2 regions of the Acidovorax sp. GW458-11-26-14-TSB4 genome follow, and region 2 is predicted to be linked to the other one. Evidence: riboswitches for the same ligand, from Rfam matches in the RefSeq annotation. Region 2 holds a riboswitch; the other holds the start of a gene.
What was found. A riboswitch is a leader RNA that binds a small molecule or an ion and turns the genes downstream of it on or off. The one in region 2 is predicted to bind thiamine pyrophosphate.

Region 1: another riboswitch for thiamine pyrophosphate. It lies ahead of AC07X5_RS15880 (purine-cytosine permease family protein); the one in region 2 lies ahead of thiC (phosphomethylpyrimidine synthase ThiC).

The regions. Positions count from the first base shown of each region.
Region 1 covers NZ_JBWKYR010000006.1:340,299-346,145, reverse strand. Annotated here, with positions in the region: gene AC07X5_RS15890 (esterase-like activity of phytase family protein) at 1-417, opposite strand, end outside; gene AC07X5_RS15885 (TFIIB-type zinc ribbon-containing protein) at 566-1,129, shown strand; TPP riboswitch at 1,233-1,336, shown strand; gene AC07X5_RS15880 (purine-cytosine permease family protein) at 1,446-2,729, shown strand; gene thiD (bifunctional hydroxymethylpyrimidine kinase/phosphomethylpyrimidine kinase) at 2,730-3,584, opposite strand; gene thiO (glycine oxidase ThiO) at 4,058-5,179, shown strand; gene thiS (sulfur carrier protein ThiS) at 5,176-5,373, shown strand; gene AC07X5_RS15860 (thiazole synthase) at 5,382-5,847, shown strand, end outside.
Region 2 covers NZ_JBWKYR010000001.1:1,301,253-1,307,099, forward strand. Annotated here, with positions in the region: gene lpxC (UDP-3-O-acyl-N-acetylglucosamine deacetylase) at 1-753, shown strand, start outside; gene AC07X5_RS06190 (hypothetical protein) at 770-943, shown strand; TPP riboswitch at 972-1,099, shown strand; gene thiC (phosphomethylpyrimidine synthase ThiC) at 1,231-3,126, shown strand; gene AC07X5_RS06200 (methyl-accepting chemotaxis protein) at 3,303-5,000, shown strand; gene AC07X5_RS06205 (GspE/PulE family protein) at 5,072-5,847, opposite strand, start outside.

The DNA of each region.
Region 1 (5,847 bases), on a different contig from region 2:
GTCGATGCGCACCGATTCGGGGTCGGCCACCAGCGGATCGGGCACCTTGGGGTACACCGCGCCGCCTGGTTGCTTCATGCTGAAGGTCGACAGGAACTGCACGCCGCTGAAACTGCTGGTGTCATAGTTCAGGCGCACGGTGTACATGCGCGGCGCATTGGCCGAATCGGTCGTCGTGCGGTCGTCCGACAGCAGGATGAACTGGTTGCTCTTGTCGTCGTAGTCGATGCCCGAGATGCCGCCGACCACCGTGCCCTGGTACTCCATGCGGCGCGGCAGGATCTGCTGGCCGATGAGGCGCAGCGAGCCGACGCTGCGCTCGCCGTTGTTGTTGTCATCGCTGCCGCCACAGGCGGCGAGCAGTGCGGTGGCGGCGCATACCGCGCCCAGCGTCCAGATGCTGCGAAGAACTGTCATTGTGGTTTTCTCCCCGTGAGTGAAGCCGGGTAGTCTAGGGAGGGCATGTGACAGAACGGAGACCTTCCAATGTCATGCAACTGGCCCACCCTCGCCGTTTGCGAGGGGTCACCAATGGTAAATTTGCTTCATCAACCCGAGGACCCCAGTGCCGTTACTGAAACTTTCTTGCGCCAATTGCTCGGCACCACTTGAGATTGGAGAGAATCTGAAGCGCTTTGCATGCAGCTACTGCGGTACCGAGCAGATCGTGGAGCGTTCTGGCGGCATCGTCTGGCTGAGGAAGGTGGAGACAGCCATCCGGGCTGTGCAGAAGGGCACGGACCGCACAGCGGCAGAACTGGCACTGGTGCGCCTGGACCGGGAACTCGCCGATGCCCAAGAGAACAAGGCAGCGTTGATCCACTCAGCGGACGAGAAGCCGGGGAAAGCCCGCGCCTATCGCACCGTGGTTTTTTTTCTCTCCCTTGTAGCTGGCATCTTCCTGTTTCCCATCTTCCTTGTCCTCGCGTTCGGCGAAAAGCTCCACGGTGGCCATTATTTCTTCTGGGCGCTTGCAGTCACAGCCGGTCCTATAGCGGTCTATCAGTCGTTCAAGATCCCTCCACCAGACGATATCGAACGGGATTTAATAGACATCAATGCCCGCATCGATCAGATTGAAAAAGACATTGCCCAGAATCGCATCATTCTGAATGCCCCACCCACGTAACCGCGTCCCGGATGCATTCCGCCATCCTTGTTGGACTGCTTACGCCTCGCGGCCCGCATCGTGCGGGCCGTTTTACTTCCGGGTGGAGTCCAGCGATAGAATTGTGATTCGCTAGGGGTGTCGGCCTGCGCAAGCAGGGCCGACTGAGAGAGTCCCTTTGAACCTGATTGAGATCATCCTCGCGCAGGGAAGCAGTTTGCATATGCCACACCTGGCGCCCTGCCCTCATGCCCATGTGAGAGGCCTGCGCGTTGGGGGCCAGCCGATACGCTGCTGACCCTGCTCTGTCGTTTTTTGAACGGAGAGCCCAACCGCCATGTCAGCCCACGTTTCCACTTCCGCCGCCCCTGCCAACGAGGCACTGGCCCCGGTCAGCCCCGAGCACCGCGTCTTCCAATGGCATGACCATGCCTCGCTCTGGTTCAGCCTGGGCGTGGGCCTGCTGGTCATGCAGGTGGGCAGCTACCTCATGCCCGCCCTGGGCACCAAAGAAGCGCTGATCGCCATCGTCGCCGGCTCCATCGTGGGTGCCGGCCTGCTGGGCTGGGTGGCCAAGCTCGGCTGCGACAGCGGGCTGGCCAGTGCCGGGCTGATGCACGCGGTCTATGGCCGCACCTTTGCCAGCCTGCCCATCATCCTGAACATCGTGCAGCTCGTGGGCTGGGGCACGTTCGAGCTGGTGGTGATGAGCGAGGCCACGGTCGCCATAGGCCGCCAGTCGGGCAGCATGGCGGGCAGCCAGTGGCCGGTGCTGGCCACGCTGCTGTGGGGCAGCGTGGTGGTGCTGCTGATCAGTGCATCGATGGTGCAGCTGGTGCGCAAGCTGATCGCGCGCGTGGCGCTGCCGTTGGTGGTGCTGTCGCTGCTGTGGCTGAGCTGGCAGTTCCTGTCGCTGGCCCATGCCCAGGGCTTCGAGCAGTTGTGGAACCGCCCTGGTGCCGGCGGCATGGGTGTGCTGCCCGCGCTGGACCTGGTGATCGCCATGCCGATCTCGTGGCTGCCGCTGGTCGCCGACTATGCCCGCCACGGCCGCAATGGTGGGGCCGCGCTGCGCGGCACCTGGCTGGGCTATGCGCTGGCCAACATGTGGTGCTACACGCTCGGCGTGCTCGTGGCCCTGACCTTGCCGAGCAAGGACCTGGTGCAGGCCCTGCTGCTGGCCCAGGGCGGGCTGATCGCGCTGTCGCTGATCCTGATCGACGAGGTGGACAACGCCTACGGCGATGCCTATTCGGGCGCCGTGTCGGCTCACAGCCTGCTGCCGCGCTGGGGCGTGCGCCGCTGGGGCATGGTGATGGCCGCAGGCTGCACCGCGCTGGCGCTGGTGCTGCCCATGCACAGCCTGGAGCCCTTCCTGCTGCTGCTCAGCTCGGTGTTCGTGCCCCTGTTCGGCGTGATCCTCGGCCGCCTGGCCTTTGGAACCAATGCCCCAGCACTGCTGCAGCGCGCCCCCCAGGTCAACTGGCTGCCCGTGGCTATCTGGCTCGTGGGCATCGCGGTGTACCACGTCGCGCCGCGGGTGCTGCCGGGCGCGGGCTCCGCCCTTCCAGCGCTGGTATTCAGCTTCGTTCTGGCCTGGGCCACACGGCCCAAATTCTGATCAGAACACCCGCTGCGCCACCGGCGCATAGCCATGGTTCAGCGGGCCATGGCCGCCACCGGTGACCACCTGAGCCCCCGCGGCAATCGCGCCCAGGATGTAGGCGCGGGCGCCTTCCACTGCCTGCTGCAGCGGCAGCCCCAGGGCCAGGTGCGCGGCGATGGCGGACGACAGCGTGCAGCCCGTGCCATGGCCATTGTGCGTGGCGATGCGGGCCGACTGCAGGCGGTGGCCGGCCTGGCCAGACGCGGTGGCCAGCACATCCACCACCCAGTCGCCGGGCAGGTGGCCACCCTTGAGCAGAGCCGCGCGCGCACCCAGGCCCAGCAGATCCTGCGAGGCCTGCTCCAGGTCGTCGAGGCCCGCCAGCGTGCGGCCCAGCAGCCAGCCCGCTTCGTCGAGATTGGGCGTGATCACCTCCGCCAGCGGAAACAGTTCCTGCACCAGCACGCCCACGGTCTCCTGCGCGATCAGGCGGTCGCCGCTGGTGGCGACCATCACCGGGTCGAGCACCACATGGGGCAGGCGGTATTCGCGAATGGCGTTGGCCACCACGCGCACCACCTCGGGCGAGTGCAGCATGCCGATCTTCACGGCGTCCACCCCGATGTCCTGCACCACGGCGTCGATCTGGGCCTTGAGCATCTCGGGCGGGATGCCGTGGATGCCCATCACGCCGCGCGTGTTCTGCGCCGTGATGGCGGTGATGGCGGTCATGCCGTAGCAGCCCAGCGCGGCAAAGGTCTTGAGGTCGGCCTGGATGCCCGCGCCGCCCCCGCTGTCGGAGCCGGCGATCGAGAGCACGCGTGCGTAACGCGGGGCGGTGGAAAGCCCTTGGGTGGAGGCAGAAGTCATAGGGCGGAAATTATCCTTGATCCGACGGTTGAAAGCGCCCGAAGGTGCCGTGATCGGCGCGCCAGGCAAGGCGCGAGGACGCAGTGCACCGCTGTGCGCAAGGAGGAGGAAAGCGGCATGGCGTGGCGAGCACGGTGCCATCGGGTGCTTAGCGGCGTCACCACGCTCGGGGATCGGAGAGCAGGCAAAGCCGCTTTCGGTCATGCGGCGACCGAGAATAAATAAGCGGTCAACCATCGGATCGAGGATCATCTTCATGACCTGGGTCAGGGCAGGCGAAGGCCGATGTGCTGTAATTGCGGTTCACGGACGAAACAGGGGTGTCCCGCCCAAGCGGCGCGCGACTGAGAAAATACCCTGGGGCTGCACAGCCCCGCTACCCGATCCAGATCATGCTGGCGTGGGGAGTTTCCACAGCGACGGCAAGCAGCAGCAGCCATCCCGTTTTGTCCACCTGCAGTACAGCTGGACGCATGACTCCTTCTTCCTCCTCGTCGTTTGCCATCCTGGGCGCCGGCCTCATGGGCCGACTGCTGGCCGTGGAACTGGCACGCCAGGGCCACAGCGTGGACATCTACGACGCAGCCGGCCCGGCCGCCGAGCAATCGGCCGCCACCGTGGCCGCCGCCATGCTGGCGCCCCTGGCCGAGTCGGCCGTGACCGAGCCGGGCGTGGTGCGCATGGGCCAGCACGCGCTCACGCGCTGGCCGCAGTTGCTGGCACAACTGGCCCAACCCGTTTTCTTCCAGCAGCAGGGCACGCTCATCGTGTGGCACCGACAGGATGCGGGCGAAGCCCAGCGCCTGACCAGCCAATTGCAGGCCAACCACCGAACCATCCCCGAGTTGCCCCCTCTGGAGGTGCTCGATGGCACCCGCCTGGCCGCGGTGGAGCCCGCCCTGGCCGGCCGATTTGCCAAGGGCCTGTACCTGCCCGGTGAAGGCCAGCTCGACAACCGCCAACTGCTGGCCGCCCTGCTGCACGAGATGCAGCGCCTGGGCGTGCGCACCCACTGGCACGCGCTGCGCCACCCCGATGCCTTCCAGCCCGGGGAGCCCGGCCAGCCCGATTGGGTGCTGGACTGCCGCGGCCTGGGCGCACGCGACCCCTGGCGTGCCCTGCGCGGGGTGCGCGGCGAGGTGGTGCGCGTGCATGCGCCCGAGGTCGCGCTGCAACGCCCCACGCGCCTTGTGCACCCGCGCTACCCGATCTACATCGCACCCAAGGAAGACCACCTGTTCGTGATCGGCGCGACCGAGATCGAGTCCGACGACCTCTCGCCCGCCAGCGTGCGCTCCACGCTGGAGCTGCTGAGCGCGGCCTATGCCGTGCACAGCGGCTTTGCCGAGGCGCGCATCGTCGAGGTGGCCACGCAGTGCCGCCCCACCCTGCCCGACAACCTGCCCGCCATCCGCCATTTGCGCCCCGGCGTGCTCGAAGTCAACGGCCTGTACCGCCACGGCTTCATGATCGCCCCGGCCATGCTGGACGTGGTGCTGGAGCTGTTGGGATCCGGGCAGTCCACCCTCGCGCCCCGGTTCGACCTGAATCTGCAATGGCGGCAGCCCGAAGCTGCCGCCGCATCTCTGCCATGAACGTTTCCATCAACCAGACCCCCCACGATCTGCCCGAAGGTGCCACCGTCCTTGACGCCGTGGCCGCCATCGCCGCGCGCCCGCCGTTCGCCGTGGCGGTGAACACCGTCTTCGTACCCAACAGCCGCTATGCGGCCCAGGCCTTGCAGCCCGGCGACAAGGTCGAAGTGATCTCTCCCGTGACCGGAGGCTAACCCCTGCCATGACCGCAACCCCCAACGATCCCCTGGTCCTGTACGGCCAGACCTTCCACAGCCGCCTGCTGCTGGGCACCTCGCGCTACCCTTCGCCGGCGGTGCTCGAAGCCGCCGTGCAGGCCTCGCGCCCCGCCATGGTCACGGCCTCGCTGCGCCGCCAGGGCAGCAACCCGGCCGAGTCGGGCAGCAGCTTCTGGGAGCTGCTGCGCCGCCTCGACGTGCCCGTGCTGCCCAACACCGCAGGCTGCCACAGTGTGCAGGAGGCCATCACCACCGCGCAGATGGCGCGCGAGGTGTTCAACACGCCCTGGATCAAGCTGGAACTGATCGGCGACGACTACACCTTGCAGCCCGATACGCTGAACCTGGTAGGCGCGGCCGAGCACCTGATCAAGGAGGGCTTCCAGGTGCTGCCCTATTGCACCGAGGACTTCGTGCTGTGCCAGCGCCTGGTGGACGTGGGCTGCCAGG
Region 2 (5,847 bases):
ACCGACACGCGGCTGGCCTCGACCATCGGGGTCGGCAGCGCCAAGGTGCATACCGTGGAGCATCTGATGTCGGCCTGCGCCGGCCTGGGGCTCGACAACCTGTACGTGGACATCACGGCCGAAGAGGTTCCCATCCTCGACGGTTCGTCCTCGTCCTTCGTGTTCCTGCTGCAGAGCGCGGGCATCGAGCTGCAGAACGCGCCTAAACGCTTCATCCGCGTCAAGCGGCCCGTGGAAGTTCGCGAGGGCAGCGGTGCCCAGGCCAAGTGGGCGCGCCTCGTCCCCTACCATGGCTACAAGCTGAGCTTCGAGATCGATTTCGACCACCCGGCGGTGGATTCCACCGGCCAGCGCGTGGAGTTCGACCTGGGCTCGGGCAACTACAGCCGCGACATCGCCCGCGCGCGCACCTTCGGCTTCACGCGCGACGTGGAGATGATGCGCTCCAACGGCCTGGCCCTGGGCGGCGGGCTGGACAACGCCATCGTGATGGACGACTACAAGGTGCTCAACAGCGACGGATTGCGCTACGACGACGAATTCGTCAAGCACAAGATCCTCGACGCCATGGGCGACCTGTACATCATCGGCCGGCCACTGCTGGCCGCGTACAGCGCCTTCCGCTCGGGCCATGCGATGAACAACCTGCTGCTGCGCGAGCTGCTGTCCCAGCCCGACGCCTGGGAAGAGGTCACCTTCCAGGACGAACGCCAGGCTCCGCAGGGCTTTGTCCAGCCTGCGCGCGCCTGGTAGGGCGGCGCACCACCCCATGCTGCTCTTTCGCTGGGTGGTCATGGCGCTGCTGCTGGCAGCCGCCGTGTCCTTCGCCTTCTATGCGGGCACGGGCCAGCCGCACTACAAGCGCTGGGGCCTGGTGGTGCTCAAGTGGACGGTCATCGCTGCCGTGTTTTTCTTTGCAGTGGTGCTGATCGGACGGTTGTAGGGTTTCTCCAGCCGGCATGGCTATACTGGCGCCTGCTCCGGGGTGTGCGAAAGCGCTGAGATGCAAAGGGCCTGACGATGGATTCGTCAGGCGGCCTGCGAACCCGACGAACTTGATCCGGTTCATACCGGCGGAAGAAGAGCCGACCTTCATGCCTGCGCGCGCACGCCTTTTTGGGCTTGCCCATGCGGAGCATGCCGTCCATGCGCCAGCCTTGGTGCGTGCGCGGGGCGCCAGGTCCATTCCGGAGCAAATCCCTTTGCCACCGGAACCTGGAGACCTGCCCCATGAATGCACCCGACCCCCTTGACCGCGAAGAATTCGCCGAGCTGCTGGCCGCCACCCGCGAGCCTTTTCCGGCCTCGCGCAAGGCTTACCTGCCCGGCCAACGGTACCCCGAACTGCGCGTGCCTGTGCGCGACATCGCGCTGACCAACGGCGAGCAGGTCAGCGTCTACGACACCTCCGGCCCCTATACCGACCCGGACGCTGCCATCGACGTGCGGCGCGGACTGGCCAGCGTGCGCGGCGGCTGGATCGCGGCACGGGGGGATACCGAAGCCTACGAGGGCCGTGCGCCCCTGGCGCTGGACGATGGCCAGAAAAGCGGGGACGCCGTGCGCCTGGCCCAGTTGCGCGCCGAGGCCGCAGCCCTGCAGCGCCAGCCCTTGCGCGCGCGCAGCGGCGGCAACGTGACACAGATGCACTACGCCAGGAAAGGCATCATCACGCCCGAGATGGAGTACGTGGCCCTGCGCGAGAACGGCAAGCGCGAATGGATGGCGCAGTACCAGGCCGATGCGGGGCGCGAGCGCCGCCTGGCCGGCAACCCCATGGGCGCCAGCATTCCGCGGGTCATCACGCCCGAGTTCGTGCGCGACGAGGTGGCGCGCGGGCGCGCCATCATCCCGGCCAACATCAACCATCCCGAGGTGGAGCCCATGGCCATCGGGCGCAACTTCCTCGTGAAGATCAACGCCAATATCGGCAATTCGGCCGTCACCTCCAGCATCGAGGAAGAGGTTGAAAAGCTGGTCTGGGCCATCCGCTGGGGGGCCGACAACGTGATGGACCTGTCCACCGGCAAGAACATCCACACCACGCGCGACTGGATCGTGCGCAACAGCCCCGTGCCCATCGGCACCGTGCCCATCTACCAGGCGCTGGAGAAAGTGGGCGGCGTTGCCGAGGACCTCACCTGGGCGATCTTCCGCGACACGCTGGTCGAGCAGGCCGAGCAGGGCGTGGACTATTTCACCATCCACGCTGGCGTGCGCCTGGCCTACATCCACCTCACTGCGGCGCGGCGAACGGGCATCGTCTCGCGCGGCGGCTCCATCATGGCCAAGTGGTGCATGGCGCACCACCGCGAAAGCTTCCTGTACGAGCACTTCGAGGACATCTGCGACATCATGAAGGCCTACGACGTGTCCTTCAGCCTGGGCGACGGCCTGCGCCCGGGCTGTGCCTCGGATGCCAACGACGAAGCCCAGTTCGCCGAACTGCACACCCTGGGAGAGCTGACCCAGGTGGCCTGGAAGCACGATGTGCAGACCATGATCGAAGGCCCCGGGCATGTGCCCATGCACATGATCCAGGCCAACATGACCGAGCAGCTAAAGACCTGCCACGAGGCGCCGTTCTACACCCTGGGGCCGCTGACCATCGACATCGCGCCGGGGTACGACCACATCGCCTCGGCCATCGGGGCGGCCATGATCGGCTGGATGGGCACGGCCATGCTGTGCTACGTGACGCCCAAGGAGCACCTGGGCCTGCCTGACCGCGACGACGTCAAGCAGGGCATCATTGCCTACAAGATCGCCGCGCATGCCGCCGACGTGGCCAAGGGCCACCCGGGTGCGCGCACGCGCGACGACGCGCTGAGCCAGGCGCGTTTCGACTTCCGCTGGCAGGACCAGTTCAACCTGGGCCTGGACCCCGAGACGGCCCAGGAATACCACGACGAAACCCTGCCCAAGGACAGCGCCAAGGTGGCGCACTTCTGCTCCATGTGTGGGCCCAAGTTCTGCTCCATGAAGATCACCCAGGAAGTGCGCGACTTCGCGGCCCACAAGGGGCTGGCGGAAGGGCAGGCGCTGTCCACCGGCATGCAGGACAAGGCGGCGGAATTCCAGCGCACCGGCGGGCAGCTCTACGTGCCGCTCACCCCTGTCAAATAAGTGACGCTACTGCATCCATAGAATGGCTACTAGCCACCCTGGAGGCGGTACATACCCTCTGCGGCAGAGCGTGTGCGGGCGAATACAGTCGCGCCCACACACGCTCCACAGGTACCTATGGTTCTGTGGCACCAAAGTTGCTATGCTGTAGTTGTCAAAAAATGTAAGGAAGAGCGATGAACCTGCTCAGCCGTCTTTCGATCCGTGCGCGACTGTACTTCGGCACGATTTTCTCCCTGGTTCTGCTCGTCGTGATCGGTGCCATGGGTTACCTCGCGCTGGAGCGCACCCGAAGCACCCTGGACCAGCTGTTCTCCCAGCGGGTGCAGACTTTGACCGATGTGGCCGAGTTGCGCACCACCTTGGGTGACCTGCGCCGCATCGAAAAGGACATCATCATCAGCTTCAACAACTCCGTCGAAGTGGCGGCCCTGCGCGAGAGCTGGAAAAAATCGCTCACTGCCTTGAACAAGGGCATGGCCGATGTGCGCCAGGTGCAATCGGGCGACGCGGCGTTTGTCGAGGCCATCGACAAGTCCCTGGCCGAGGTCAAGGAGTATGAAGCCGGCATCTCTCCCGTGTTCGAGCAGATCGAGCGCGCGCAGATCGACGGTGCCGTGGGCGGCGCCTATGCCGACCGCTTGAAGAAGCACATGGAGGCCACGGACAAGCTGCTGTCCGATCTCTCCGTGACGGCACGCACCAAGATGGACGAGGCGCGCGAAGGCGTCAACAGCTTGACCACCACCATGTCCGGCCTGATCGGCATCGTGCTGGTGCTGGCGCTGGCCGTGCTCATTCCGCTGACCTTCTTCAGCGTGCGCTCGATCACCCGCTCGATCGCGCAGGCCAGCGAGCTGGCCGAACGCATCGCCGGCGGCGACCTGTCCCGCGATGTCGAGGTGACCTCGCAGGATGAAGTGGGCCAGCTCGTGGCCTCCATGGCGCGCATGCAGGATGCGCTGCGCGGCCTGGTGCAGCAGGTGCAGGAGGCGGCGGGCAACATCTCCACGGCCAGCACCGAGATCGCGTCGGGCAACCACGACCTGAGCCACCGCACCGAACAGACTGCGGCCAACCTGGAGGAAGCCGCCTCGTCGATGGAACTGCTCACCAGCACCATCGGCCAGAGTGCCCAGTCCTCGCGCCAGGCCAGCGATTTCGCCACCTCGGCTGCCGAGGTGGCCGGGCGCGGCGGCGTGGTGGTCTCCCAGGTGGTGACCACCATGGACCAGATCACCACCAGCTCGCGCAAGATCGCCGACATCACGGGCGTGATCGATGGCATCGCCTTCCAGACCAACATCCTGGCGCTCAATGCCGCCGTGGAAGCCGCCCGTGCCGGCGAGCAGGGCCGGGGCTTTGCCGTGGTGGCCAGCGAGGTGCGCAACCTGGCCCAGCGCTCGGCCGCGGCGGCCAAGGAGATCAAGGGCCTGATCGGTTCCTCGGTGGAACGCGTGGAGGACGGCTCGCGCCTGGTGAGCCAGGCCGGCGCCACCATGAACGAGATCGTGGGCAGCGTGCGCCGCGTCTCGGACATCATCAGCGAGATCACGGCGTCGTCGGCCGAGCAGCGCGACAACGTGGGCCACATCAGCCAATCGGTGAGCCAGCTGGACAACATGACGCAGCAGAACGCCGCGTTGGTGGAGCAGTCCACCGCCGCATCAGAATCCCTGCGCGAGCAGGCCCTGCAGCTGACCCAGGCCGTGAGCCAGTTCAAGCTGCAGCCGGGTGCGGTGCAGGCGGCTGGCGGCCCTGCCGGCATGGGGGGCACCACGGCGCCACCACAGCGCGGAATTCCTGCGCCGATGAATCCACCCCTGGTGAAGAAGGTAACGGCAGGCAACCGGCCGGCACTGCAGATTCGCTGATCGGGGGCGAGAGCCTGCGCCATGGAAAAGGGCCGCTTGCGCGGCCCTTTGGTTTGCGGCACCCAGGGGCCCTAGTCGCGCGTCACCCGCAGCACTTCCTCGCGGCTGGTGATGCCCGCCGCGATCAGGCGCTCGCCATCCTCGCGCATCAGCGCCATGCCGCCTGCCAGGGCCGCCGTACGGATGTCGGCCTCGGCGGCCTGGTTGTGGATCTGGGCGCGGATGGCATCGTTGGTCACCAGGAGCTCGAACACGCCGGTGCGGCCCGTGTAGCCGGTCTGGCTGCAATGCTCGCAGCCGGCGCCATGGCAGTGGCTGCAGTACTTGCGCACCAGGCGCTGCGCCAGCACGCCGAGCAGCGAGGACGACAGCAGGAAGGGCTCCACGCCCATGTCGGTCAGGCGCGTGACGGCGCTGGCCGCATCGTTGGTGTGCAGCGTGGCCAGCACCAGGTGGCCGGTGAGGGAGGCCTGGATGGCGATCTGCGCGGTCTCGAAGTCGCGGATTTCGCCGATCATGATGATGTCCGGGTCCTGGCGCAGGATGGCGCGCAGGGCCTTGGCAAACGTCAGCTCGATCTTGCTGTTGACCTGGGTCTGGCCCACGCCCGGTAGCTCGTATTCGATGGGGTCTTCCACCGTCATGATGTTGTTGCGCGTGGCATCGAGCCGGCCCAGCGCGGCGTACAGCGTGGTCGTCTTGCCCGAGCCCGTGGGGCCGGTCACGAGGATGATGCCGTGCGGCTGCGCGATCAGGCCCTCGAAGCGCTGCAGCGTCTCGCCCTGCATGCCCACGGCCTCCAGGCTGAGCTTGCTCTCGCTCTTGTCCAGCAGGCGCAGCACGGCGC